3 regions of the Ensifer sp. PDNC004 genome follow, and region 3 is predicted to be linked to each of the others. Evidence: predicted binding sites of a transcription regulator. Region 3 holds the regulator's gene; each other region holds the start of a gene.
What was found. Region 3 encodes PhoB, which activates phosphate uptake and scavenging genes when phosphate is short. Its sites were predicted from a motif close to TGTCATNNANCTGTCAT; they were not measured.
Positions count from the first base shown of each region.

Region 1: the regulator PhoB is predicted to act here: its motif matches at 2,766-2,782, upstream of JVX98_RS11745 (LTA synthase family protein).
Region 2: the regulator PhoB is predicted to act here: its motif matches at 1,486-1,502, upstream of JVX98_RS23105 (DUF2794 domain-containing protein).

Region 1 is NZ_CP070353.1:765,715-775,294, reverse strand. It holds gene JVX98_RS11760 (TolB family protein) at 1-503, opposite strand, end outside; gene JVX98_RS11755 (hypothetical protein) at 527-862, opposite strand; gene JVX98_RS11750 (NAD+ synthase) at 866-2,548, opposite strand; gene JVX98_RS11745 (LTA synthase family protein) at 2,817-4,748, shown strand; gene JVX98_RS11740 (DUF1003 domain-containing protein) at 4,932-5,480, shown strand; gene JVX98_RS11735 (TadE/TadG family type IV pilus assembly protein) at 5,766-6,188, shown strand; gene JVX98_RS11730 (TadG family pilus assembly protein) at 6,190-7,923, shown strand; gene JVX98_RS11725 (hypothetical protein) at 8,105-9,022, shown strand; gene JVX98_RS11720 (GFA family protein) at 9,026-9,424, opposite strand.
Region 2 is NZ_CP070353.1:3,062,009-3,071,588, reverse strand. It holds gene acnA (aconitate hydratase AcnA) at 1-229, shown strand, start outside; gene JVX98_RS23110 (thioredoxin family protein) at 435-1,208, shown strand; gene JVX98_RS23105 (DUF2794 domain-containing protein) at 1,523-1,927, shown strand; gene JVX98_RS23100 (GNAT family N-acetyltransferase) at 2,044-2,598, opposite strand; gene JVX98_RS23095 (Bax inhibitor-1/YccA family protein) at 2,721-3,467, opposite strand; gene JVX98_RS23090 (ABC transporter permease) at 3,689-6,241, opposite strand; gene JVX98_RS23085 (ABC transporter ATP-binding protein) at 6,238-6,963, opposite strand; gene JVX98_RS23080 (arylesterase) at 7,030-7,671, shown strand; gene thpR (RNA 2',3'-cyclic phosphodiesterase) at 7,786-8,376, shown strand; gene JVX98_RS23070 (low molecular weight protein-tyrosine-phosphatase) at 8,313-8,789, opposite strand; gene JVX98_RS23065 (4a-hydroxytetrahydrobiopterin dehydratase) at 8,875-9,192, shown strand; gene JVX98_RS23060 (YkvA family protein) at 9,242-9,580, shown strand, end outside.
Region 3 is NZ_CP070353.1:2,377,118-2,386,697, forward strand. It holds gene JVX98_RS19805 (Hsp33 family molecular chaperone) at 1-150, opposite strand, end outside; gene argF (ornithine carbamoyltransferase) at 450-1,367, opposite strand; gene JVX98_RS19815 (aspartate aminotransferase family protein) at 1,472-2,671, opposite strand; gene JVX98_RS19820 (GcrA family cell cycle regulator) at 3,093-3,614, shown strand; gene phoB (phosphate regulon transcriptional regulator PhoB) at 3,683-4,366, opposite strand; gene phoU (phosphate signaling complex protein PhoU) at 4,569-5,282, opposite strand; gene pstB (phosphate ABC transporter ATP-binding protein PstB) at 5,333-6,148, opposite strand; gene pstA (phosphate ABC transporter permease PstA) at 6,162-7,484, opposite strand; gene pstC (phosphate ABC transporter permease subunit PstC) at 7,481-8,965, opposite strand; gene JVX98_RS19850 (substrate-binding domain-containing protein) at 9,060-9,580, opposite strand, start outside.

The DNA of each region.
Region 1 (9,580 bases), 1.6 Mb from region 3:
TAAATCCATTCGCCGTCTGCCGACCAGTCCGGCCCGTCGTTGCGGCCCTCGCCATGGGTCAGCCGCCGCTCCTCGCCGCCATCGACGGAGATCGTGTAGATGTCGAAGACTTGGTCGCGGATCCCGCAATAGGACAGGGTTTTCCCGTCGGGCGACCAGCCGTGCCAATAGGACGGCAGGTTGCGGGTGACGAGCCGCGGCGTGCCGCCTTCGGCCGGCAGCAGATAGATCGCCGATTTTCCGAACTCGGTCTTGTCGCTGATCGCGATTGTCTTACCATCCGGCGAGAGGCCGTGATCGTTGTTGCAGAGCGTGGCAAAGCCGGTGTCGATCTCCACCGGTTCGGATCCATCGAGACTAAGCCGATAGAGCCTGCCGTCGCCATTGATGATCAGATGCTCACCGTCGCGCGACCAGTTTGGCGCCTCGACCAGCCTGTCCGTCTGCCAGACAACCCGCGTCTTGCCGGTCAAGATGTCGTGGATTTCGACGGAACTGCGCATGCTCTTCTCCCCGGATATGGCCGCTATCTCTTGTCTTCACCGACCGGCAGCGTCGCCAACGCCTTGGAACAGACCGATTGCATCAGGATGGAATCGCGCCGATCCCGCCAGGTGGTGAGCAGACCCCAGGCCAGCAGGAGCAGGATGCAGATGAAGGCAACGCCGACGAGAGTGAGGCTCCCCGTCGCAAGGCCATAGGTCCCGAAGATCGCAGGCGTCGCGAAATAGCCGACCTGCGCCGAAAGCTGCCGGCCGGCCGAAACGTCGCTCGCCGACCACAGTCGCAGGAGCCGGATTTCCTCCTCCGTAAATTCTGGACGGCCCTGTCGGCCGTCCGTCTCTTCGGAGCGGGTGTCCACTCCCTAGCCCCGATCGCGGAAGCGATTGGTGATCGGGTAGCGGCGGTCGCGGCCAAAGTTCTTCTTGGTGATCTTGACGCCCGGCGCCGATTGCCGGCGCTTGTATTCGGCGATGTAGAGCAGATGCTCAACCCGGTGAACGGTCGCCTCGTCGTGGCCGCGAGCGACGATTTCGTCCGTTCCCATTTCCTTTTCCACCAGGCATTCGAGAATGTCGTCGAGCACCGGATAGGGCGGCAGCGAATCCTGGTCCGTCTGGTTCGGGCGAAGCTCGGCCGAAGGCGCCTTATCGATGATGTTCTGCGGAATGACGATGCCGGAAGGACCGAGCGCGCCCGGCGGAACCGTGGTGTTGCGCCAGCTCGAGATCGTGTAGACCTGCATCTTGTAGAGGTCCTTGATCGGGTTGAAGCCGCCGTTCATGTCGCCATAGAGCGTGGCGTAGCCGACCGACATCTCCGACTTGTTGCCCGTGGTCACCACCATCGAGCCGAACTTGTTGGAGATCGCCATCAGAATAGTGCCGCGGGTGCGGCTCTGCAGGTTTTCCTCGGTGATGCCGGACTCCGTACCTTCAAACGTATCGGAGAGAGCGCTGAGGAACCCTTCGACCGGCTCGGAAATCGGCACGATGTCGTAACGGCAACCAAGCGCCTCGGCGCATTCCTTGGCGTCTTTCAGCGATTCCTGCGAAGTGTAGCGGTAGGGCAGCATGACCGTGCGCACCCGCTCCTCGCCGAGCGCATCGACGGCAAGTGCCGCGCAGATGGCGGAGTCGATGCCGCCGGAAAGGCCGAGCACCACATTCTTGAAGCCGTTCTTGTTCACATAGTCGCGGAAGCCGAGCATGCAGGCGCGGTAGTCCGCCTCCTCCCGTTCCGGCAGGCGCGACTTCAGGCCGTGCTCGCAATGCCAGCCGCTGTCGCCCTTCTTCCATTCGACGATCGAGATCGCCTCCTCGAACTGGCTCATCTGGAAGGCGAGCGACTTGTCGGTGTTGAAGGCGAAGCTGGCGCCGTCGAACACCAGCTCGTCCTGGCCGCCGAGCTGGTTGGCGTAGATCATCGGGAGGCCCGTCTCGATCACCTGCTTCAGCACCACCTGATGGCGCACGTCGACCTTGCCGCGATAGTAGGGCGAGCCATTGGGCGACAGCAGGATTTCAGCACCGCTTTCGGCCAGCGTCTCGCAGACGCCGAGATCGCCCCAGATGTCTTCGCAGATCGGGATACCGATGCGCACGCCGCGGAAATTGACCGGCCCCGGCATCTCGCCCGGATCGAACACGCGCTTCTCGTCGAACTCGCCGTAGTTCGGTAGGTCGACCTTGTCGCGGACCGCGATCACCTTACCGTCGTCGAGCACGGCTACCGAATTGTGCCGGCCGGTCTTTGCCAGCCGCGGGAAGCCTATAATGACGCCCGGACCGCCATCGGCCGTCTCGGCAGCGAGCTTTTCGACGGCCTGGAGACACGCCTTCAGAAAGGCCGGCTTCAGAACGAGGTCTTCCGGCGGATAGCCGGAAATGAACAGCTCCGTCAAAAGCAGGAGATCGGCGCCCTGGCGCGCCGCGTCGGCGCGCGCCTCACGCGCCTTGGCCAGGTTTCCGGCGATGTCGCCCACGGTCGGATTGAGCTGGGCAATGGCGATGCGAAGGAGCGAAGGGGCGTTTTTATGGGCGGTCATGAGCGGGCCTGTCGGTCTGTCCTGAACGATTGCAGCTGACTTTCGCAATGTTCTTTAGCGCAATCTGCGGGAAAATACCCACAGGCAATCGCAACGACACGAAAAAAACCGAAAAATTCTGTTTTTCCCGGTCCTTATGCTGGGCTGTTCGCGCGGCTTCACGCCACGAAAAGCCACCCTCCATGTCCGTTAAGAAACCATTCATCCCCTGTTCAAAATGACGGGCGTATGACAGTTACACGACGCATTTATGAAATTGGAGAATATGTTGGCCAGTATCGATTCCGCGGTTGCGAGAGGCTCACGTGTCTATGTCGATAGACCGGGCTTCGCCACACGGCACGCCAAGACGCTCGCGGCCACCCGCAGCGCATTCTTCTCCCTCTTCGTCGCAGCCGTTCTGGTATTCCTCGTCGAACTGATCGTGCGTCAGTCGCTTGCCGATAGCATCGCCTACATGCTCGATCCGACGCGCCCGGCGCTGACGACCGTTGGCGCCTTCTTCCTGATCCTGCTCGCTGTCGACGGCATTTTCGGTCGCGAGCACAAGTCGGCCGTGGTGATTGCGCCGCTTGCCATCATCCCCGCCGTCGTCTGCCAGCAGAAGCAGGTCTTCCTGTCCGACCCGCTCTATCCGACCGACTTCCTGTTCGGTCGCCAGATCATGGAACTGATGCCGGTTCTGGTGAAGGACCGCCCCTGGACGGCCGTCGGCATCGCTGTCGGCCTGGTCGTCGCCGTCGTTGGCATCGCCCTTCTGCTGCGCTTTGCCTGGCGCACCTTCCCGAAGCTCACGACCCGCGAGCGCATGGCCCGCCTCGCCTTCGCGCTGCCGCTGCTCGTCGCCTTCTGGAACATCATGGATTACAACCAGTTCTCCTGGATCCGTGATCGCCTCAAGGTCATCCCGATCATGTGGGACCAGACCGAGAACTATAAGCACAACGGCTTTGCGCTCGCCTTTGCCATCAACCTGCCGATGGCCAATGTCAGCGCGCCCGCCGGCTACATGGCCGACGCGATCGACCGCATCCCGGTGAAGCCGCTGCCGGCCGGCACCTCGCACCGCGGCAAGCCCGACGTCATCGTGCTGATGAGCGAATCCTTCTGGGATCCGACCCGCCTGCCGAACGTCAAGCTGTCGCCAGATCCGATGCCGACGATCCGCGAAATGCAGTCGGGCAACGTCTTCTCGCCGGAGTTCGGCGGCATGACCGCCAACGTCGAGTTCGAGGCGCTCACCGGTTTCTCCAACGCGTTCCTGCCCTATGGCAGCATCCCGTACCAGCAGTACATCCGCAATCCGATCCCGTCGCTTGCCACCTTCTTCCGTGGCGAAGGTTATGTCTCGCGCGCCATCCATCCGTTCCAGAGCTGGTTCTGGAACCGGACCGCCGTCTACAAGGCCTTCGGCTTCGACATGTTCAAGTCGGAAGAGAACATGCCGCCGATGCAGAAGCGCGGCATCTTCGCCTCGGACGAATCTCTGACCGACGAGATCATCCGCCAGGCCGACGCGATGGACGATCCGTTCTTCTTCTTCGCCGTCACGCTCCAGGGCCATGGCCCCTATGAGGCCAACCGCTACGCCAACAACACCATCAAGGTCGAAGGCGACCTGCCGGAAGCCGACCGCCAGGTGCTTGCCACCTATGCCCAGGGCATCAAGGAAGCCGACGACAGCCTGAAGAAGCTGATGGACTGGGCCAAGAACCGCGACCGCGAAACGGTCATCGTGCTCTTCGGCGACCACCTGCCACCGCTCAACACCGTCTATACCAGCACCGGTTTCATGAAGGGCGTGACGGCGGAACGCAAAGGTTCGAAGGAGCAGATGAAGGCGCAGCATGAAACGCCGCTCGTCGTCTGGTCGAACAAGACCGGTCCGAAGAAGAACGTCGGCACCATCAGCCCGGCCTTCCTCTCCTACCAGATCCTCAAGCAGTCCGGTTACGAGCACCCCTACTATACCGGTTTCCTCGGCAAGGTGTACGACCAGTACCGCGTTGTCGACCGCTACATGCTGATCCGCAAGAACGGCAAGGAAGTCGCCGAATGGTCGCGCCAGCCGAAGGTGCCGGCACTGCTGCGTGACTACCGCTTCCTGCAGCACGACATGATGTTCGGCGACCGCTTCTCGACCGACCGGTTCTTCAAGTCGCACGCGGACCTGTTCGCAAGCGCTGCCGAAACCCACTGAAACAAGAAGCCGGACCGGTCGCACCCGGTCCGGCTTCGCGCCTTCCGCCATGGCGGTATTGGCTGACGCCTGAATTCCCCCCATGCCTTAAGCTTTTGATGGTTCGCACGCGGGCAAAGCAAAACCGCTGCGGACTTTTGCGCGACATGCCCTAGATTTATCCGGCCAACACCGGAGATCCCCATGCCGCATTTCAACGACATTTCGAAACAGCTTTTCGGCAAGCCGATCAGCGAGCTGGGCGAGATCGAGGCCCGCATCCTCGCCCACGCCCGCGATCGCCGGACGCTTTCCACGGATTCCCACGCGGCGTTTACGGCCGGGCTCTCCTTCGGCGAAAGGCTCGCGGACAATATCGCCCGCGTCGGCGGCTCCTGGAGCTTCATCATCGGCTTCTGCGGCTTTCTCGTCTGCTGGGTCGTGATCAATTCGGTGCTGCTCATCACCGGAGCGTTTGATCCCTACCCCTACATCTTCCTCAACCTGGTGCTTTCGATGCTCGCCGCGCTGCAGGCGCCGGTGATCATGATGTCGCAGAACCGCCAGGCCGAGCGCGACCGCTTCGCCGCGGCGAAAGATTACGAAGTCAATCTCAAATCGGAGGTCGAGTTGATCGCGCTGCATCACAAGGTCGACGACGTGCTGCTGCGCGAGATCTCCGAACTGCGCGCCGACCTGGCGGCGCTCAACCGTCAGCTCGAACATTACCGCGCGCCGCCCGCACAGCAGTGATCGGATACGGGCCCAAGCTGCACTCACTGCCGGCGACATAACCGGCAGCCTTTGCGCGCATCTCAGAGCCCGCACAAGGGGCGCGCGCAGGCGTCGCAGCAGGGCGAAAACTAGCTCATTTTCATAAACCCTAATTCAACTTTGAATACACATTTTGCAACAATCACGAAATGCCTTGGGATTCAACAACTTATCGGAGTATGAAAAAATTAATATTTGAGGATCACGTTAGGGGTGCAGGGACATTCGAAAAATACAGCAACGTGGGTACGCGGAGATGCTGCAATGTCCAATTTCAAGCGCCTGTTAGGTGGCCGAGACGGGGCCGCTGCGATCGAATTTGCAATAATAGCACCGCTCTTCTTCATGTGCGTGCTGACCCTGATCGCATACGGCGTCTATCTGAGTGCCGCCCATTCCATTCAGCAGATCGCCGCCGATGCTGCCCGCACGGCCATTGCCGGCCTCTCCGAAACCGAGCGTGAACGGCTCGCGACCGACTATATCCGTCGCACGACGATGGATCAGGCCTTCATCAAGTCGTCGCGCATGACCGTCACCGTCAAGGACGACGCCAACAACGCAAACCAGTTCACCGTTCGGATCAAATACGACGCCGGCGACCTGCCGATCTTCAACCTGTTCACCTTCGCCATGCCGAGCGAACAGATCGAGCGCTTTGCAACCATCCGCATCGGAGGGGTCTGATATGCTGTGGAATCCCATGCGCTCCCTCGCCCGTGCACGTAGCGGCAACATCGGCGTCTCGGCCGCCCTGGCCATGCCCTTGGTCATCACGTCCATGGCGCTGGCGATCGACTACGGCTACCTCACCGTCCAGAAGCGTGAAATGCAGTCGACGGTCGATCTCGCCGCGATCGCGGCGGCGGCCAACGTCTCGTCCGCGGAGAAGGCCGTGCTCAACCACTTCGCCAACAATGGCCTGAACTACGGCGTGTCGACGCCGAACGGGTTGTTGACCATCGATGGTAAGACCTTGCCGCCCGGTGACATCAACACCGCCAAGCTTGACGGCGTCGCAACCGTGACGCGCGGGCGCTACGTTCCCGATCCGTCGGTCGATGCCGGCCAGCGCTTCATCAAGGACGCAACGCCCACGGATGCCGTGCAGGTCATGCTCGAAAGGAAGGGCGACATCTTCCTCGCCTCGATCTTCACCAAGGCGCCGGACCTCAGCGTCTACGGCACGGCAGCCAGTTCGAAGATTGCCGCCTTCTCCGTCGGCTCACGCCTTGCAAGCCTCAATGACGGGCTGCTCAACTCAATCCTCGGGCAGATGCTCGGAACGACGATCTCGCTCAAGGTGATGGATTACCAGGCGCTCATCGACGCGGACATCGATATCCAGCCGTTCCTGAAGATCATTGCGACCAGGCTCAACCTGACGGCGGCCTCCTATGAGGACGTGCTGAAGGCAAACCTGACAATGCCGCAGCTGCTTGCCTCCATGCGGCTCGTCCAGGGCCTGTCCGGGACGGTCACGGCCGCACTCAAGAGCATCGAGCTTTCGACCTCCAGCGACAAGAGCACCTTCACGCTCGCGCAGATCCTCAACCTCGACCCGAAGAAGAGCCTGCAGATCGACGCCGGCTCCGATTGGGCGATGCGGGTGAGCGCGCTGCAGATCGTCTCAGCCGCCGCCGCGATTGCAAACGGCGAAAACCAGATCGCGCTGAATGCAGTGGCTGGCCTGCCGGGGATCGCATCTGCCAAGGTCAAGCTCGCAATCGGCGAGCCACCGGTCGAAACGCCGAGCCATCGCCTCGGCACGCCCGGTGCGGCGGTACGCACGGCCCAGACCCGCCTTGCCGTCGAAGTCAACGTCGACGGTCTGGCTGCCCTTGCCGGCATTCGCATCCGCCTGCCGATCTATGTCGAGCTCGCCTATGCGGAAGCCAAGCTCGCCGATATCCGATGCTATGGCGGCACGCCTGAAAATGCTTCGGTCAGCGTCGACGCAGTGCCCGGCATTGCCGAAATCGCCGTCGGCGACGTCGATCCGGCCGTCTTGTCGAACTTCTCGTCCGACGCCCGGGTGCAAAGAGCCAAGCTCGTCGACGCGCTGGTGGTCAAGATCGATGCACTCGCCCATGTCGAGGCGCAGAACCTCAAGCCGACGCGACTGAGCTTCAGCCCGTCCGAAGTTGCGGCCCGGTCGATCAAGACCGTCTCGACCAAAGACATCCTGACCTCGACGACGCAAACGCTCCTCAACAATCTCGACCTGAACATCCAGGTTCTGTTCCTGACGCTCGGCAGCCCGACCATCGTGCAGCAGGCACTGGCCCAGACGCTCGGAGCCGTCACCAAGCCGGTCGACGATCTGCTGTACAACCTTCTGCTGCTCGTCGGCGTGCGGGTCGGCGAGGCCGATGTGCGCGTCACCGGCGTCAAGTGCCAGTCGCCGGTGCTGGTGCAGTAGTCCCTTCAACGGGGCGCTCGGCGGCAACCGTCAACGCCCCGTTGAACAAATTCAGTTGCTGACACGTTATGCACAAGGTAGCCCTGCTAGAAGGGTACAGCTGAGTGGCAGCTGGCCGGCGGGGTTCATAGAGTTCCCTGCCCTCGGCGGGCCGCGCGAGCATTGGGGGTGTGCGCAGCAGATGCGGGTGGTGGCAGAGCAGGAAGGTGCTGCGCGGGATGGCTCGCTCACCTTCACAGCGGAAGGTTTTCTTCGTCATCCGGAATTGCGCAACGTGCTCCAGGCGAGCGCGCGCGACCTGATGGCCGCCTACGACACGTTTCCCCGTATCGCCCGCCTTGTTGCCTCCCACCAGAAATGGACCCTCAGCCAGGCTGTCTACGCCCTTCACCTCGAGCGCGAGCCCGGCAATCCCGAATCCGGGATAACGACCGCACGCCTCCTCAAGTTCATCCACGAGACCGGCGGCGCCAGCCGCAACACCGCCGCGGCCTTCATCGCCGAGCTCCTGACCTACAAGCTTCTGCGCGATGCGGATGGCGGGCGGGCGCGCAAGAAGATCCGTCCGCTGGAGCCGACGGAAATCAGCGAAGGCGCCATGTTGCGCTGGTTCATGAGCCAGATGGGAACGCTCGATCGGTTCGACGGCCAATGCCGTGTCGCGCGCGTCGACGCCGACCGCGCTGTTTTCGAGCGCGCTCAGCCGATCGCCGCCCGCCTGCTGCTATCGGACCGCCGGTGGACCGAACCGCCGGAAGGGGTGGCGGCGTTCGTGTGGACCGAGTGCGGCGGCCTTCTGCTCGACGACCTGATGGCGCGGCCGAAGAGTCTCGACCCCGTGGACGGCAAGGTGTGGCTGGAGGCAAACCTCTCGGACCTCGCCACGCATTACATGATCTCGAACACCCATATTCGGCGCATCTTCACCCGCGCCCAGGACCTGGGCCTGCTTGGAAGAGCCGATGAGGGGCAGCGCGGCCTGTTCTGGCTGAGCGAGCGGCTGATCGCGGAATATTGCCAGTGGCAGGCGGTCAAGCTTGCAGGCCTTGCCAACGGCTTCGAACAGGCCGAGCGGCGAGCGGCAAACCCGCCGGCCTGACCTTCAGACGCGGCCGGCCGCGAATTTCGGCAGGTCGTCCTTGATCTCGTAGAAATCGCCCTGGTCTTCACAGAAGATATGGTAGCCGGGCTTCAGCACCGTCGGCTTGTCGAACGTGCCCGCGAGGATCGAGGTATAATCCGAACCGTCCGCCTTCCAGAACATCGCCGACCCGCAGTGCCGGCAAAAGCCCCGGCTGGCGATGTCACTGGCCCTGTACCAGGTTACGTTCTCCGCCCCCTCCAGTTCGAAGTCCTGATCCTGAACGTTGGTTGCGGCGTAATAGAGCCCGGTCTGCTTCCGGCATTGGCTGCAGTGGCAGAAGATCAGTTCGCGCAGCTCGCCGCGCGCCTTGAAGCGAATGGCGCCACAAAGGCAGCCCCCATGATGAATGTCCTGCATGGCCCCTCCTGAAGATCACGATCCTCGATCGTGCCATGGAGCGCGCCGGCCCACGCGACAGCCCGCGCCGCGCCCTGCTCCAGACACGAAAATGCCGGGCCAACTTCCAGAGCCGGCCCGGCATTGTCAAATTCAAAGCATCCAAGCGACGTTCAG
Region 2 (9,580 bases), 680 kb from region 3:
CGAGGAAGGCACGACCTGGGAATCGCTGGGCCTCAAGGGCGATGAGATCGTCACCATCGAAAACCTCGCCAACGTACAGCCGCGCGAAAAGCGCGTTGCCAAGGTCACCTATGGCGACGGCAGCGTGAAGGACGTGCCGCTGGTCTGCCGTATCGATACGCTCGATGAAGTGACCTACGTCAACAACGGCGGCATCCTGCAGACGGTTCTGCGCGACCTCGCCGCTTAATCGCGCGAGCGCAGACAAGGCTCTGGAGCCGGGACGCCGACAGGCGCCCCGGCTCTTTCTTTGAGGTGCAACTGCCGCGATCCGGCTGCTGGATCGCACTCACTTGCCACCTCACTCCAACGTGACTTCCCGTTGATGCAGGGGCGTCGTATGTAGTGAACTCCCCCACAAGGAGTAGGCCGACGGCCGGTAACGAAGTGACGCCATGACATCCGCAGACCGTTCTTTCATTCGTCCTGTTGCGCTGGCTCTCGGGCTGCTCGCAGCCGCCACTACACCCGTCGTGGCGCAGGAGAAACAGGCGGTCAAGGGCGTTGTCGAACTGTTCACCAGCCAGGGCTGCTCGTCCTGTCCGCCGGCGGATGCGGCGCTGAAGTCGCTGGTCGACGAAGGCGATGTGGTGGCGCTCGCCTATCACGTCGACTACTGGAACTATCTCGGCTGGGCCGACACGCTGGCATCGAAGGAAAACACCGAGCGGCAATATGCCTATGCGCGCATGCTCGGTCGCAACGGCGTCTACACGCCGCAGGCGATCCTGAATGGCCGCGACCATTTGAACGGCGGCAACCTGCAGGCAATCAAGACGCGGCTGGAAACGATGAAGGCGGAAGGCAAGGGGCTTGCCGTTCCCGTCGACGCCAAGATCCTTGGTGAAGAAATCCAAATCACCGTCGGCAGCGGTATCGGCAAGGCCAATGTCGTCGTCGTCTATTTCGATCGCGCCAAGATCGTGAAGATGGAAAAGGGGGAAAACAGCGGCAAGGAAGTCCCCTATTGGCATGCGGTGCGTGACATTCAGACGATCGGCATGTGGGACGGCCAGCCTGCGACCTTCACGCTGCCGGCGACGGTGCTGACCGAGCGCCCCGGAAACAGCGGCTGCGCGATCCTGCTGCAATCGATGAAGGACAAGGAAACGCCGGGCGCCATCATCGGCGCTGCGGCCGTGCTCGCCGGCCCTCAGGGCAAATTGTAGGGACGGCGAAGCCCAAGGGGTTGGTTCGGCCCGGCAGCATCGAGGGGCTGGGGCTGAGGGTTCGAAGTTACCGGACCGAACCGGCCATAACTGCGTTCGGTGAACTCCCGCAGCATGACGATCTGACCGGACATACGGTGGCAACGACTCTGTCCGTCAGCGCCCGCGAGTTTTGCGATGAATTGGGGCGCCGGTTTGACTGAAATGGGGCAGAGGCAAGAAATGACCTCACCGTCCCATGGCTTCCGGCTTGCTTTTCGGCTCGTGTCAGGCACACTGTAATCGTTCTGTCACAACAGAAGGCCGGATTGCCGATGACCGATGAGCCGGATTTGCCGCAAGGCGAGGCGCGCCATCAGCGCGAGACCACTTCCGAAGTGGTCGTCGATCTTCACGAATACAAGAACGCCAAGAACGCTCCCCCCATCACTTTCCATCGCCGCGAACTGGACCAGATCCTGTGGGTCTACGGCCGCATGGTCGGCGAAGGCGAGTGGCGGGACTACGCCATCGACCACTTGAGGGACCGCGCGGTCTTCTCGGTGTTCAAGCGTTCGGGCGAAATGCCGCTCTACCGGATCGAGAAGAACCCGAAACTGGCCGCGAAACAGGGCGCCTATAGCGTGCTGAACATTCACGGCACGATCCTGAAACGCGGCCACGAGCTCGCCCAGGTGCTCAAGGTGTTCGACAAGGTGCTGAGGCTGGTGGAAACCTGACCACCCGGGAAAGGGTGCCATCAGGACGCACGCCGACGTCACAGGCGGCAACGGCCCGATTTGGCTACCGCGCTGCGAGCGCACTTCGCCGACCGAGACCCTTCAGCAAGCGACGATCACTGGTAGAGCGTGTCCGGATAGACGTCTTCCGGCGGGTCGGTCGCCTGTCCCTCGCCAAGCGCGAGTTGCATGATCGTCGTGTCGAGCCAGCGGCCGTGCTTGAAGCCGGTCGCTTTCATCGTGCCCTGGAGTTCGAAGCCGAGCGACCGGTGTACGGCGATCGAGGCTGGATGGGCACCACCGATCACCGCGACCATCTGGCGGAAGCCGAGCTCCGTGCAACGCCGGACGAGTTCGACCAGCAGCGCCTTGCCGGCGCCCTTGCCGCGGGCTTCCGGCGCCAGGTAGATGGAATCCTCGACCAGGAAACGATAGGCCGTGCGCGTGCGGAAACCGGATGCGTAGGCATAGCCTATGATCGTCCCGCCCTCGTCTACCGCGACCATATAAGGGTAGCCGTTGCCGATGATCGTTTCGAACCGGGCCCGCATCTCCTTTTCGGATGGCGGGTTGATCTCGTAGGTCGCAACGCCGTGCAACACGGATTCGCGATAGATCTCGGTGATGACGGGAAGATCGGCCAGGGTGGCGTCGCGCAGGGTCAGGGACATGGCTTTAGACTTGATCCCAAGGTTTCGTCGTCCTTTCACTCCCACGGAGCCCGGACGCTTTCAAGCTGCTTCAAGAAACAAAAAAGGCGGCCGAAGCCGCCTTTTCCGTCCGCTGTTCAGACTTAGTTGTTCCGGTTGCCCATGAACTGGAGCAGGAACATGAACAGGTTGATGAAGTCGAGGTAGAGCGTCAGCGCGCCCATGATCGCCTTGCGGCCGGCAACGGTGCTGTCATCGGCTTCAAAGTACATTTCCTTGATCTTCTGCGTGTCGTAGGCGGTGAGGCCTGCGAAGATCAGCACGCCGATCACGCTGATCGCGAAGGCGAGCGCCGAAGAGCCGAGGAAGATGTTGACGATAGACGCGATGATGACGCCGAACAGACCCATAATCAGGAACGAGCCCATGCCGGACAGGTCCTTCTTCGTGGTGTAGCCGTAAAGCGACAGGGCGCCGAACGAAGCGGCGGTCACGAAGAACGTCTGAACGATGCTCTGGCCGGTGTAGATCACGAAGATCGACGACAGCGACAGGCCCATCAGGGCGGCATAGATCCAGAACGTCGTCTGCGCGGCAGAAACGCTCATGCTATTGATGCGGAAGCTCATGAAGAACACGAGTCCCAGCGGCGCCAGCATCACCACCCACTTCAGCGGGCTCGTGTAGATCGCAGCACCGAAGGCAGTCAGCTGGCCATCCGAAAACGCCATCTGGAAGGCCAGGTAGGCCGCGACGCCAGTGATCGCCAGACCAAGCGCCATCAGGTTGTAGACCTTCAGCATGTATGCGCGAAGGCCTTCGTCAATCACGGCACCCGCCTGAGCGCCGGCGGGCGACATTCGGGTTTGGTAATTTCTCAGATCAGCCATTGTTTCCTCATTCAAGCTCCGGTGGATGTTACGGTGTCGGGCGGCGAGTATCGCCCTGGAAGATGAGCTTCCACGCCCAGGCGCCGCTGCGGAGCTCCAGCATGCCTGTGGACAAATATGATGCCGAAACCCGCTGCACACAAGACCCGGCACTCCCGGATTCCGTTTCACCGGACCGATTCAGTCCGGTGCAATAGGGATTTACGGTTAACTCGGCCCGTTCAAAGTTCGCGCAGGACCGGCGCCGCCTTCTGCCCGAGAATGCGCCATGTACCGGCAAGTCCGATGCCGACCGTCATCACCAGCGCCGCCACAACCGTCAGGATCGCCACGTCAGGCAGGAAGCTCGATGGCAGCGTCATGATGCGGCTGACGACGAACCAGGCGGCGATACCGCCGGCAAACAGCGCAAAAACGGCGGTTGCAAGACCGAGGATCGCGTATTCGTAGCTGAACGCCTTGATGAGCGTCACCCGCGTTGCCCCCAGCGTCTTCAGAACGACCGCGTCATGGACGCGCGCCCGGTTGCCGGCAGCAAGCGCGCCGGCCAGCACCAGCACGGAAGCGACCAGCGCCACTGCCGCCGCCGCCCGGATCGCCGTCGCCAGCTGCCCGAGCAGACCATTCACAATGTCGAGAGCATCCTTTACCCGCACGCTGGTGATCGTCGGATAGGCATTGGTGACGGCCTTCAGAACCGCCGCCTCCTCTTCCGGCGTCGCCGACGGATCGATCACCGTCGCCAGCCAGGCATGCGGTGCGCCGGCAAAGGTATTCGGCGAGAACACCATGACGAAGTTGATCGACAGCGATTCCCACTCGACATTGCGGAAGTTGGCGATCTTGGCGGTGATGTTGCGGCCGAGCACGTTGACCGTGACCGTATCGCCGATCTTCAGGCCGAGTTCGCCGGCCTCCTCGGACGAAAAGGAAACCAGGGGTTCGCCGCTGTAGTCGGCCGGCCACCAGGTGCCCTCGGACAGCGTCGAGTTCTCCGGCTTGTTCTTGGCGTACGTGATGCCTCGGTCGCCGCGCAGCACCCATTGGCCTGCGGGCGGCACGTTGCGTCTGTTCACGTCCTCGCCGTTGAAGGCGGTGATGCGGCCGCGCAGCATCGGCACCTCGATGACCTTGCCCTTCGGGATCGCCTGGTTCAGCACCGAGCGGAAACCTTCGATCTCGCTGCCCTGGATATCGACGAAGAAGAAGTTCGGCGCGCGCTCCGCCATGCTTCCGGTGAGTTCGCGGCGCAGATTGCCGTCGATCAGCGCCAGCGTCACGAGCAGCGCAAGCCCGAGGCCGAGCGACAGCACCACCGAGGAGGTCAGCGCACCCGGACGGTGAATGTTGCCGATCGCCAGCCTGAGAGCCGGCGAATTGACCCGCGGGCTGCGGCGCGCCAGCCAGGCGATAGCAAGAGCAACGGCCCTGAGCACGATGAAGGCGAAGGCGATCGCGCCGAGGAAGACGAGCGAGATGTAGCGGTCGTAGGCCGTAAAGATCGCCAGGCCGGCAAGCGCGGCCAGACACGCGACGGCACCGAGCAGATAGGGCCATGCCGGAAAGCCCGAGGGATCGAAGCCCTGCTGGCGGAAGAGCGCCGTCGCCGGAATGGCGCGCGCCCGGCCGAGCGGCAGGATGGCGAAGGTCAGCGCCGTCAGCACGCCGAACAGGGCGGCAAGCCCGAGCGCGCCCGGATAGAGATGGAAAGCGGTCGAAATCGGCAGCAGGTCGGCCAGGAATTGCGCTGCGACAAAGGGGATCAGAGCCCCGAGCACGAGCCCGATGACGATGCCGATCAGCGCGATCATCAGGATCTGTGCGAGATAGATCATCGCCACCAAGGCGGCAGGCGCGCCCAGGCATTTGAAGGTCGCGATCACGCTGCGTTTGGCCTCGAGATAGGCGCGCACCGCATTGGCGACGCCGACGCCGCCGACGATCAGCGCCGTCAGGCCGACAAGCGTCAGGAACTGCGAGAAGCGGGTGATGTTGGCCGTCAGCGCCGGTGCTGCGTTGCCGCTGGTACGGATCGACCAGCCGGCGGCCGGCTGGCTTTTCTCCGCCTCGGTGCGAACGGCGGCGACCCCTGCCGGGTCGGCAAGCTTCACCTTGTATGTGTGCTCGACGAGGCTTCCGGTCTGCACCAGTCCCGTCGCCGCCAGGGCTTCTTCCGAGATCATCAGGCGCGGCGCGAAGCCGAAGCCGTCGGAAAGCGCGTCCGGTTCGCGCGTGATCGTGCCGGCGATCCGGACACGGGCGTTGCCGAGAAGGATTTCGTCTCCGACCTTGACGTCGAGGCGGTCGAGCAGCAGAGGCGCCACGACCGCACCGAAGACCTCGCCGTCGCGGGCGATGAGGTCGTGTAGCGGCCGGTCGGGTTCGCTTTCCAGCGTGCCGTAGAGCGGATAGGCCGCATCGACGGCCTTCAGCTCCACCAGGGCCTGGTTGGAGCCATCCGGCAACCGCGCCATCGATCTGAGGCCAGCGGAAACCGCAACGGTTCCAAGGCCATCGAGATAAGCGCGCTCTTCGGCCGTTGCGACACGATTGTTGAGCTCGAAGCGAATATCGCCGGCGAGCAGTTCCTGCCCTTGCGAGGCGATCGTCGCGGTGATCGATTGCGACAGCGAGTTGACGCCGGCAATCGCTGCGGTCCCGAGCGCAATGCAGGCGAGGAAGATGTAGAAGCCCTTGAGCCCGCCGCGCATTTCACGCAGCGCCAGCCTGAGCGCAAGCAGCGGCCGCAGCCGTACCGAAGGCGCGCCGATCATGCGGAGGCCGCCTGCTGGACCGGCGCCACCGCCACGGGGTCCGCCGCGCCGCCGGCAACGATCTCGCCCGAGCGCACCCGCACCTGCCGCGCGCAACGGTCGGCAAGGGCGGCGTCATGGGTCACGAGCACGAGTGTCATGCCACGGTCACGCTGTTCGGCGAAAAGCAGATCGGCGATCTGCCGTCCGGTTTCGGCGTCGAGGTTACCGGTCGGTTCGTCGGCGATCAGAAGCTTCGGCGAAGGCGCAAGCGCCCGTGCGATCGCAACGCGCTGCTGCTCGCCGCCCGAGAGCTGGCCCGGATAGTGGCTGAGCCGCTCGCCGAGGCCGACGGCGACAAGCTCCTTGCGCGCAATCTCGAAGGCGCCGGGGACATTGGCAAGCTCAAGCGGCACGGCGACGTTTTCGAGCGCCGTCATGTTGGGAATGAGGTGGAAGGACTGGAAGACGATGCCGATGTTGCGTCCGCGAAAGTCCGCGACCCGGTCCTCGTCGAGCCGGTGCAGCGGCGTGCCGTCGATAACGATCTCGCCGCGATCCAGCCGCTCGAGCCCGGCAAGCACCATCAGCAATGTTGACTTGCCCGAACCGGACGGGCCGACGATGCCGACGGATTCTCCGGCATCGATCGTCAGGCTCATGCCTTTCAGCACATGCACCGAGGCGGCCGCCTCGCCCAGCGTCAGATCCGCGTTTTTAAGTTCGATGATGGTGCTGGCCAAGCGAAACAACCCTATATGAAACGAAGTGGGGAACAGAAACGGCATTCGGGATTTAGGAACAGGCCCATGGCATTAAAAGGATTTCAACGGGTTTTCTTGGCACTGATGATGACATTTGCGTTATCATACACGGCACGCGCCGAGACGATCAGCCTCATCGGCTTCGGCGACAGCCTGATGGCGGGTTATCAGCTCCCGCCGGAAGACGCCTTCCCGGCCCGGCTCGAAAAGGCGCTGAAGGAAAAGGGCTTCGACGTGACGATCGCGAACGCCGGCGTTTCCGGCGACACGAGTTCAGGCGGTCTTGCCCGCATCGACTGGTCGGTGCCGGATGGCACCAAGGGCGTGATCCTCGAGCTCGGCGCCAACGACGCGCTGCGCGGCATCGCGCCTGAAGAGACCCGCAAGAACATCGAGGCGATGATCACAAGGCTAAAGGACCGCGGCATCGCCGTGCTGTTGGCCGGCATGATGGCGCCGCCGAACATGGGCGCCGACTACGCCGCCCGCTTCAACCCGATCTATCCGGAACTCGCCGAAAAATACGGGCTGGAACTCTATCCGTTCTTTCTCGATGGCGTGGTGACCGAGGCCAAGCTCAAGCTCGAAGACGGCATGCATCCCAATGGCGACGGCGTCGGCGTCATGGTCGAGAAGGCCCTGCCCGTCGTCGAGCGGTTTCTGGCAACGCTGAACAAGACGGAGTGATGACATCGTCCACAGTTAAGACAACGTTAATATTCTGAAGCGTCAAATACCAGTTGCGTGCAGATGCGATGCGTGATTCGCTAAGACATCTGCAAGAGATTCGGGGAGCTCGCCATGCCGAGACTATTCACCGCCCTCGAAATTCCGCGCAATGCTGCAATGAGTCTTTCATTGCTGCGCGGAGGTCTTCCCGGAGCTCGCTGGATCGATGTGGAGAACTACCACATCACACTGCGCTTCATCGGTGACGTCGATTGGCGCACCGCCGACGAGATCATCGACAAGCTCGATCGCATCGAACGTCCTGAATTCCAGCTGCAACTGACCGGCACCGGCGCCTTCGGCTCGAAGAAGCCCCACTCGGTCTGGGCCGGCGTTACCAACCATCCGGAAATGTATGCGCTGCAGGCCGAAATCGAGCGCATCTGCCAGAGGCTCGGACTGGGGCCGGACCCGCGCAAGTTCACCCCGCACGTGACGCTCGCCCGGCTGCGCTCCAGCCGTGTCGAAGACGTGGTCGAGTACCTCTCCGGGCGCGGCAACTTCATGACCTCGCTGTTCACGGTTTCTCGCTTCGTGCTGCTCTCGTCGCGCGATTCAGTCGGCGGCGGACCCTACCTGACGGAAGAAGTCTTCCCGCTTCACGAGGTGCGTTCGCCGAACCTTTCGAGTAACGACGAACACCCGGCCTCAAGCATCTGGTAAAGCGCCTCGAAGGCTTCCGGCCCGTCGTAGTAGGGATCCGGCACGTCCCGGCTCTCGCCTGACGCATAGTCGAGAAAGAGATGCGCCTTGTGCGCCGTGCCCGCAGGCGCGAGCCTTTTCAGCGTGCGGACATTGTTCTCGTCCATGCCGAGGATGAGGTCGAAATCACTGAAATCTGCCGCCGCCACCTGGCGTCCGCGCAGCGTGGAAATATCGATGCCGTGACGCCTTGCCGCCTGGATTGATCGCCGGTCCGGCGGATCGCCGATATGCCAGGCGCCGGTTCCCGCCGAATCGACCTCCAACGCGAACGCCAATCCCTTTTGCTCCGCCAAGGCGCGCAACACGCCCTCGGCAAGCGGCGACCGGCAGATGTTGCCGAGACAAACGAAAAGAACTCTGACCGGTTTCATGCTATTCAGATTCGAAGGCTGGAGACAGTGGACGCTTATACGCGACAGCTCGGCCTTCGAACAGGCGGATGGGAGGAAGAGAGCGATGGCAGCGGAGAAACTGGACGAGGCAGCGATTGCCGACAACCTGCACAAGATGGAAGGCTGGGTGCGGGCCGAAGACGGCAACTCGATCTGGAAGGCGTTCCGCTTCAAGAACTTCGTCGAGGCCTTCGGCTTCATGACGGAATGCGCGATCGTCGCCGAGAAGCTCAACCATCACCCGGAATGGTTCAACGTCTACAATCGCGTCGACGTGACGCTGACGACCCATGACGCCGGCGGCTTGAGCGAACTCGACTTCAAACTGGCTGCGCGCATGGACAAGGCAGCGGCCGGCCGCATGCCCGATCATTTGAAATAGAACAGCCAATCCCCATATTGTGAAGCGCTGCAACAGCGGAAGCGGGACGATGGACGACATCAAGATCGGTGAAATTCTCTTGCCGGGCGAAGAATCCGAGCAGGAGCGGCGGGAAAAGCGCGTGAAGCGCCGCTTCTGGCCCACCTTTCGAAGGGCTGCCCGGCAGATCCCCTTCAGCCGCGACCTAGTCGCCGCCTACTACTGCGCCATCGATCCGAAGACGCCGACGCGCACCCGCGGCATCCTGCTTGCCGCCCTCGCCTACTTCGTGCTGCCGATCGATATCATCCCGGACGTGCTGGCCGTTGTCGGCTTCTCCGACGACGTGGCCGTCTTGACCGCGGCCTTTGCTGCGATCAGCGGGCAGATCAAGGAAACGCACTATACC
Region 3 (9,580 bases):
CGGATAGTTGTGGCGCTCGAGGATTGCGTCCAGCATGGGGCCGAGCTGCACGGCGCGGCCGCGCACGTCGAGGCCTTCCACCTGGAAAGGCACGACGTGATCGTCACCGGCAAAGTCGAACTCACCAAGCCCTGGCGTCATGTCAGTCATGTCTTGCTCCTTGCCTTCAGCCACCAAGTTGCACCAGAGATATTGCTATCCCCGCGCAACGTGCTCGCTGTCTCAGTTGATCCCGCGATAAACGGATTGTCCACCAGGTATGTGCCGCCGCCATAGCAACGCACCACCTCGACGGTTGCGCGCTCACTACTTTCAGGAGCGCCCGTATGCCGCCTAAATCGTGTCGCACGTGGACAATGTCAAGTGCGGTGCACACGCCCCTATATGGCGCACGCTCGGCGGAGCGCACCGAAGCCTCTTCGCCGCAGTCGCGCGACCGGGAAGCCGGCTCAGACGAGCCCCATGCACCAGGCGATGACCGACTTCTGCGCGTGCAGGCGGTTTTCCGCCTCATCGAAGACCACCGACTGCGGGCCGTCGATCACGTCGTCGGTGACCTCTTCGCCGCGGTGCGCCGGCAGGCAGTGCATGAACAGCGCATCGGAGGCCGCACGCTTCATCAGCGCCTCGTTGACCTGATAGGGCTGGAAGACGTTGTGGCCGCGGGCGCGGTGTTCCTGGTTCATCGAAATCCACGTGTCGGTCACGACGCAATTGGCGTCGGCGACGGCCTGTTCGGCGTCATGACACAAGAGGACCTCGCCGCCATTGTTGCGCGCCCAATTCAGGAACTTGTCCTGCGGCTCGGAGCCGAGCGGCACGGCCATGTTCATACGGTAGCCGAAACGGGCGGAACCTTCGATCAGCGAATGCAGCACGTTGTTGCCGTCACCGGTCCAGGCAATCGTCTTGCCCTTCACCGGACCGCGATGCTCCTCGAAGGTCAGGATATCGGCCATGATCTGGCAGGGGTGGGTATCGTCGGTCAGGCCGTTGATGACGGGGACCGTCGCATGTTCGGCCAGCTCCAGAAGACGGCGGTGGTCGGTGGTGCGGATCATGATGGCGTCGACATAACGCGACAGGACCTTGGCTGTGTCGCCGATCGTCTCGGCGCGGCCGAGCTGCATTTCGGTACCCGACAGAAACAGGGTTTCGCCGCCGAGCTGGCGCATGCCGACATCGAAGGAAACGCGCGTACGGGTGGAGGGCTTTTCGAAGATCATCGCCAGCATCTTGCCGGCGAGCGGCTTCTCGGCGGTTCCGGCCTTGGTCGCCGCCTTTCGGACGCGCGCATCGTCGATGATCGTCCGGAGGTCGGCGGCCGTCATGGCCGAAAGATCGAGAAAATGTCTGGTGCCTGCCATCGTACTCGGTTCCTGTCTGAAAAATCGGTCCCTGGTGCGGCACGCTATCGACGTGCCCGCACGAAGGTCATTCTAACGCCTTAGTCGGCCCTGGGTCGCTACCTTCAGGCCGCGGCGTTGCCGCTTGCCTTGCGAACCGCCTCGGCGGCGCGTTCGATACGCGCCAGGCCCTCGCGGGCCTCCTCGGCCGTGATCGTCAGCGGCGGCAGCAAACGCAGTACGTTTTCGCCGGCCGGCACGGCCAGAAGCTTCTCCGCGCGAATTTCCTTCAGCAGATCGGCCGAAGGGCCCTTCACCTTGATGCCCAGCATCAGACCGTCGCCGCGGATCTCATCGATGACATCAGGGAAACGGTCCTTGAGCGACGCAAGACCCTGACGGAAGACCAGCGCGACATCGCGCACATGCGTGAGGAACCCGTCGGCCAGAACGACGTCGAGCACGGCATTGCCGACAGCCATGGCCAGCGGGTTGCCGCCATAGGTAGAGCCGTGCGTGCCCGCCACCATACCTGATGCGGCTTCCTCGGTCGCCAGGCACGCGCCGAACGGGAAGCCGCCGCCGATACCCTTGGCGACCGCCATGATATCCGGACGGATATCGGCCCATTCATAGGCAAACAGCTTGCCGGTGCGGCCGACGCCGGTTTGAACCTCGTCGAGGATCAGGAGCAGGCCGAACTCGTCGCAGAGCGCGCGCAGTTCCTGCATGAACTCCTTGGTCGCCGGGCGGATGCCGCCCTCGCCCTGGATCGGCTCGATCAGGATCGCTGCAGTTTCCTCGGTGATCGCATTCTTGACGGCAGCGATATCGCCGAACGGGACTTGGTAGAAGCCTGGCGCCTTCGGCCCGAAACCTTCGATGTACTTCTGCTGACCGCCGGCGGCGATCGTCGCGATCGTGCGGCCGTGGAAGGCGCCCTCGAAGGTGATGACATGGAACTTCTCCGGGTGACCCTTGGAGAAGTGGTAACGCCGTGCCGTCTTGATGGCGCATTCCAGCGCTTCCGCACCCGAATTGGTGAAGAACACCTTGTCGGCAAAGGTCACTGTGGTCAGCCGGCGACCGAGGCTTTCCTGGCCCGCAATCTCATAGAGGTTGGACAGGTGCCAAACCTTGTCGGCCTGCGCCTTCAGCGCCTCGACGAGGTGCGGGTGCGCGTGGCCGAGCGAGTTCACGGCAACGCCGGCACCGAAATCGAGATAACGCGTGCCGTCTTCAGCGATCAGCCAGGCGCCCTCTCCTCGCTCGAAACGCAACGGCGCGCGCATGTAGGTATCGTAAAGCGGCGTTGTTGCAGTCATGCGAGGCTCTCCTTCACTCCAGATCGACATCGATCCCGCGCCTCACGCGGGCCGATAAAAATCAAAAATGCCGCCTTTCGGCGGCGCAGGCACTATTCCCATTTCGCGGTGCAATGTCAACAAAACCAAGCCTTGCAGCGCAACATGAAGGGTCGATTCCTGGCAGCAGAAAAATCGTCCGGGAGGGCTTGCAAAAATGCAACGCTGGCCGAGCAAGTTGGGGAAAACTACGAAATCGATTCGGCCTGATTCCCGGGACTCTTGCCACAGAGTCCAGCGGTCAGTACGTTAACATTCAATTACTAGACGCATGCGGCGGACCTAGTCACCAAAAGAGTTATCGCGTTTGCAACCCCGGGGTTCAGCCGGGGTGCGGTGAGGGATTCTGCCATCCCCAACGCTGAGAACGGAGAGTGCAGAAATGAACTGGACTGACGAGCGGGTGGAGAAACTGAAGAAGCTTTGGTCCGAGGGCCTGAGCGCAAGCCAGATCGCGGCACAGCTCGGCGGCGTCAGCCGTAACGCTGTCATCGGCAAGGTTCACCGCCTGAGCCTGCCAGGTCGCGCCAAGGCCGGTGGCAGCACCACGACGGCGGCCCGTCCGAAGCGCCCGACTTCGGCACCGCGCGCGCCGAACTACGCTTCGCGCGTTTCGACCCGCCCGGTTGCACGCGCGGCCGGCGCTGTCGTTCTCAAGGAAGAAATCGAAGTCGATCTCGTTGCCGAGCAGGATTTCAGCACTCGGACCGACGTTGTCGTGCCGATGTCGCGTCGCCTCGAGCTGACCCAGCTTACCGAGCGCACCTGCAAGTGGCCGATCGGCGACCCGCTGAAGGAAGAGTTTCACTTCTGCGGCAACGATTCCCCGGAAGCCTCGCCTTACTGCACCTTCCATGCGCGGCTGGCCTACCAGCCGTCGGGGGAGCGCCGCAGGGCCCGCTAAGAAGCCGGACAGCATCACAAAAAAAGGGGCCGATCGGTCCCTTTTTTTGTTGGCGACTTTCAGACCGCTCAGCTTTCGAGCGAATAGCCGGCGCCGCGAACGGTGCGGATGACGTCGGGCATGTTCGAGAAGTTCAGAGCCTTGCGCAGACGACCGACATGCACGTCGACGGTGCGCTCGTCGACATAGATGTCATGCCCCCAGACGCCATCCAGAAGCTGCGAGCGAGAGAAGACGCGGCCCGGCGAGGACATCAGGAACTCCAGAAGACGGAACTCGGTCGGGCCGAGGCGCACTTCGCGGCTGCGGCGATGAACGCGGTGGGTCTCGCGGTCGAGTTCGATGTCGCCGCAGCGAAGCAGCGTCGAGAGCACCTCGGGCTTTGCCCGGCGCAGCATCGCCTTGACGCGCGCCATCAGCTCCGGCGTCGAGAAGGGCTTGACCACATAGTCGTCGGCACCGGTCGCCAGACCCCGGACGCGCTCGCTTTCCTCGCCGCGCGCCGTCAGCATGATGATCGGCAGACGTTCGGTCTCCGGGCGCTGGCGCAGCCGGCGGCAAAGCTCGATGCCGGAAACACCGGGCAGCATCCAGTCGAGGATAAGCAGGTCGGGCAGCCGCTCCTGAAGCCGGATCTCCGCCTCGTCGCCCCTGAGGATCGTGTCGACGTCGAAGCCTTCGGCTTCCAGATTGTAACGCAGCAGAACGCTCAGCGCCTCTTCGTCTTCGACTACGGCGATTTTTGGCAACATCAGGTAACGTCTCCTTACCGCGGGCGGCCTTTGGGCTCATCGGCCCGGCCGGCGCTCAGACACTCTAAATCTGGAGCACATCCGCCGATTTCAAAGGCGGGGCGAAAACCGCGTGCTTCAGATACAGGAACTCGGGGCCGCGACCGAAGCCGCGACCGGATCAGATTTCAAAGGGCATGCATGCTTGCGGCGCGCTTGGCGCTCAGTCGTTGACCGAGCCCAGCGTCGACGTGGTGTCATCCTTCGGACGCTCGCCTTCCGGCTGGGCGCCCGTCGCCATGTAATAGATCGTCTCAGCGATATTGGTCGCATGGTCGCCGATGCGCTCGATGTTCTTGGCGCAGAACAGAAGATGCGTGCAGGGCGTGATGTTGCGCGGATCTTCCATCATGTAGGTCAGAAGCTCGCGGAACAGCGAGGTGTAGATCGCATCGATCTCCTCGTCGCGCTCGCGGATGCTGTTGGCCTTCTCAGGCGAGCGCGAAGCGTAGACGTCGAGCACCTCCTTGAGCTGGACGAGAGCAAGCTCTGCCAGGTGCTCCAGGCCGCGGGCGAGCTTGCGCGGAATGCCGGATCCGGCAACCGCGATCACGCGCTTGGCGGTGTTCTTGCCAAGGTCGCCGACGCGTTCCAGATCGGAGGCGATGCGGATCGACCCCATGATCTCGCGCAGGTCGGCGGCGACCGGCTGGCGCTTGGCGATCGTGACGATCGCCTTCTCGCCGATCTGGCGCTCGGCGTCGTCGAGAACGGTGTCGTCCGAGATCACCTTCTGTGCGAGAGCGAGGTCGGAATTGACCAGCGCGCGAACGGATTCGGCGACCATCTGCTCGGCGAGACCGCCCATCTCCGAGATGCGGCGCGTCAGGTACTTCAGTTCTTCGTCATAGGCGGACATGATATGCATGGACATGATCGTCGATCCTTACGGGCGCTTTGCAGTTACTGTTGCAGCCTTATGCGGCCTCAGCCGAAGCGGCCCATGATGTAATCCTGGGTGCGCTGGTCATCCGGATTGGTGAACATCTTGTCGGTGTCGTTCTCCTCGACGAGATTGCCGAGGTGGAACATGGCGGTGCGCTGCGAAACGCGGGCGGCCTGCTGCATCGAATGGGTCACGATGACGATCGTGAAGTTCGTGCGCAGTTCGTGGATGAGCTCTTCAACCTTGGCCGTCGCGATCGGATCAAGCGCAGAGCAGGGCTCGTCCATCAGGATGACTTCCGGGCTGACGGCGACCGCACGGGCGATGCAGAGGCGCTGCTGCTGACCACCGGAAAGGCCGGTGCCCGGCTCCTGCAGACGATCCTTTACCTCGTTCCACAGACCGGCCTTCTGCAGGCTGGTCTCGACCACTTCGTCAAAATCGGCCTTGGTGCGGGCAAGTCCGTGGATGCGCGGACCGTAGGCGACGTTGTCGTAGATCGACTTCGGGAACGGGTTCGGCTTCTGGAAGACCATGCCGACGCGGGCGCGCAGTTCGACGACGTCGATCGTCGGGTCATAGATGTCGTCCTCGTCGAGCGTGATCTTGCCGGTGACGCGGCAGTTCTCGATCGTGTCGTTCATGCGGTTCAGCGTGCGCAGGAAGGTCGACTTGCCGCAACCCGAAGGACCGATCAGCGCCGTGACGGTGTTCTCGCGGATGTTGAGGTTGACGTCGAAAAGCGCGCGCTTCTCGCCGTAGTAGACCGACACATCCTTGCCGATCATCTTGTAGGGCACGGTGTTCATTTTCTGATCCAGGGCCTTCTCGACTGCTGCTTCTGACATGATGTTCATAGTAATTACCTCACTACCAGCGGCGCTCAAAGCGACGTCGCAACAGAATGGCTCCAAGGTTCATGACGACCAGGAAGATGAGAAGAATGATGATTGCGCCAGAGGTGCGCTCGACGAAGGCGCGTTCCGCCTCGTTGGCCCACATGTAGATCTGCACCGGCAGCGCCGTCGACGGTTCCATCGGCGAACCGGGAAAATCGACAACGAAGGCAACCATGCCGATCAGGAGCAGCGGCGCCGTTTCGCCAAGCGCATGGGCAAGACCGATGATGGTGCCGGTCAGTATACCGGGCATGGCGAGCGGCAGCACGTGGTGGAAGATGGTCTGCATCTTCGACGCACCGAGACCGAGGGCCGCCGAGCGGATCGACGGCGGGACCGCCTTCAACGCCGCACGGGTGGCGATGATGATCGTCGGAAGCGTCATCAACGTCAGCACGAAGCCGCCGACGACGGCTGCCGAGCGCGGCATGCCGGCGAAGTTGATGAAGACGGCAAGGCCCAGGAGACCGTAGACGATCGACGGAACGGCCGCGAGGTTGTTGATGTTGACCTCGATCAGGTCGGTCAGCCGGTTCTTCGGCGCAAACTCCTCGAGGTAGATCGAGGCGGCGACGCCGATCGGAAGCGACAGCACCAGCACGATCAGCATCATGTAGAGCGAGCCGAGGGCAGCGACGCCGACGCCTGCCGCTTCGGGACGGCTGGAGGCGCCGAAGGTGAAGATGCCGGTGTTGAAGCTCTTCTTCAGGATGCCGGCGCTCGCCAGCTCGTTCATCCAGGTGACCTGCTGGTCCTTGACCTTGCGCTTGCCCTCATCGACCGAGAGATCGATCTGGCCCTTGAAGGCGGAGTCGATGTTGGCTTCGGCCAGCAGCGTGACAGGAACCGTCTTGCCGATGATCGACGGGTCGGCGACGACCATGTCGCGCAGCAGCGTGCGGGAGCTGGCGGAAACCATGTCGGTCGCCTGCTTGACCTGCGGCCGCTTGGTGGCGTCGATGCCGAGCTGCTTGACGAGCGCATCGCGCACCAGCAGCGGATAGTTGGCGGTCATCAGCACCTTGCCGTCGGTTGCGCGTTCGCCCTTGGGGTCGATGACCTTTTCAGTGAACTCGATCGGCAGCGTGATCGTCGTCTGCTGGAAGGCGGTGTAGCCGTTGGAAAATACGGTCCACAGCAGCAATGCCAGGAAGAAGAGACCGGTGCTGATCGCGGCCATGCCGTAAAAGCGGAACCGGCGTTCGGCAGCATAGCGACGCTTGATGCCGATATCGCGCTTGGCGGATGCGGGACGGGCGGAGATCCGGACGGTCGGGGAAGCGATGTCGGTCATTCGTACTGTTCCCGGTATTTGCGCACGATGTAGAGCGCGTAAATGTTGAGGCCGAGCGTGATGACGAAGAGCGTGATGCCCAGCGCGAAGGCCACCAGCGTCTGCGGCGAGGTGAACTCGAGGTCACCCGTCAGCTGGTTGACGATCTTCACAGTCACCGTCGTCATCGGCTCGAAAGGATTGATCTGCATGCGGGCCGCGACACCGGCCGCCAGCACCACGATCATGGTCTCGCCGACGGCGCGCGAGGCGGTCAGCAGCAACGCGCCGACGATGCCCGGAAGAGCGGCGGGAAGGATCACCTTCTTGACCGTTTCTGAGCGGGTGGCGCCAAGGCCGAGCGAGCCGTCACGCAGGGCGCGCGGCACCTGGGTGATGATGTCGTCCGACAGCGACGACACGAACGGGATCAGCATGATGCCCATGACGATGCCGGCCGTCAGCACGCTCTGTGCCTGGATGAAGTTCTGGTAGTTGCCGGTCATGAGACCGTTCATCTGCGCCGAGATATCGCGCAGGAACGGACCAACCGTCACCAGCGCAAAGAAACCGTAGACGATGGTCGGAATGCCGGCGAGCACTTCGAGCAGCGGCTTTGCGGTGGAGCGCAGGCGCGGGCTTGCATATTCCGCCATGTAGATCGCAGCAAAGAGGCCGATCGGCACTGCGAAGAGCATGGCGACGAAGGCGATATAGAGCGTACCGGCGAGGAGCGGGATCAGGCCGAACTGGCCCGAAGCACCACCGCTGCCGGCAGCCGCAAAGCGCGGATCCCAGACCGTGCCGAAGAAGAACTCGAACGGCGAGACCATGGTGAAGAAGCGGCCGGCTTCCGACAGCATCGAGGCGACGATGCCGACCGTCGTCAGGATGGCGATGGAGGACGCGACGATCAGCGAGCCGAGAATGACCCGCTCGACCTGGTTGCGGGCGCGGAAGCGGGTCGCGACGTTGCGGATGGCGTAGACGCCGCCGGCAATCGCGATCAGCAGAACGGCGACCGTCATCAGCCAGCGGTTGGTCGCGGTCATCGCGTTGAAGTGCTTGGCGACGGTGACCATGTAGGGATCGCCTTCGCCAGCAAGGGCAACACCCTTGGACGCGAGCGTCGCGCGAAGATTGGCGGAGCCGCCCTCAAGGGCTGCGAGCTCTTCGCCGCTCAGGCGCAGAAGGCCACCGGCAACGGATTTGACCTGACCGAGCGCGAGCTGCACGGCGGCAGGGCCCTGGCTCTGGACGGTATCCGGCAAGGCCGCGCGCGTGCTTCCGTCGATATACACGGGAGCGGCGAACAGCCAGGTGCCGAGAACGAGTGCGGCCGGAAGCATCGCCCAGATGGCGACGTAGCTACCGTGATAGCCCGGCAGAGAATGAAGGTTGGAGAGCTTGCCGCCGGACTGCGCCAGCGAACGGGCGCGGCCTGCAAAATAAGCAATGAAACCAATAACAATAATGAGCAAAAGAAGGAGCGAAGTACTCATCCGCACGTCTCCCCGGCATCGCCCGTCATGGGTGCCGGCAAATCGAATGAAGGCATGCCCCGGCGCGAAGACATCGCGCCGGGGCTTGTCATTATCAGAGCATGTTGCCGGCAGAGAAAGCCTTGCGGATTTCTTCGCGCTCAGCGTCCGGAGCGGCAACCAGGCCGTATTCGGCGAGCGGGCTTTCCGGGCCGATCATCTGATCGTCGAGGAAGAACTCAACATATTCCTTGAGGCCCGGGATAACGCCGAGATGTGCCTTCTTGACGTAGAAGTACAGCGGGCGGGAAACCGGATACTCGCCGGAAGCGATCGTTTCGGTCGACGGTACGATGCCGTTGACGGTCGCGACCTTCAGCTTGTCGGCGTTGTTTTCGTAGAACGACAGGCCGAACACGCCGATGCCGTTCTTGTTGGCAGCGATGCGAGCGAGCGTTTCGGTGTAGTCGCCGTCGATGTCGACAGCCATGCCGTCCTTGCGGACTGCGACGCACTTGCTGTGCTGCTGCTTTTCATCGGCAACGGCTGCCTTGATCACGTCAACGGCGCCAGCGTCCTTGCAGCCTGCAGCGAGGATCTTTTCTTCGAAGACTTCGCGGGTGCCGTGCTTTTCGC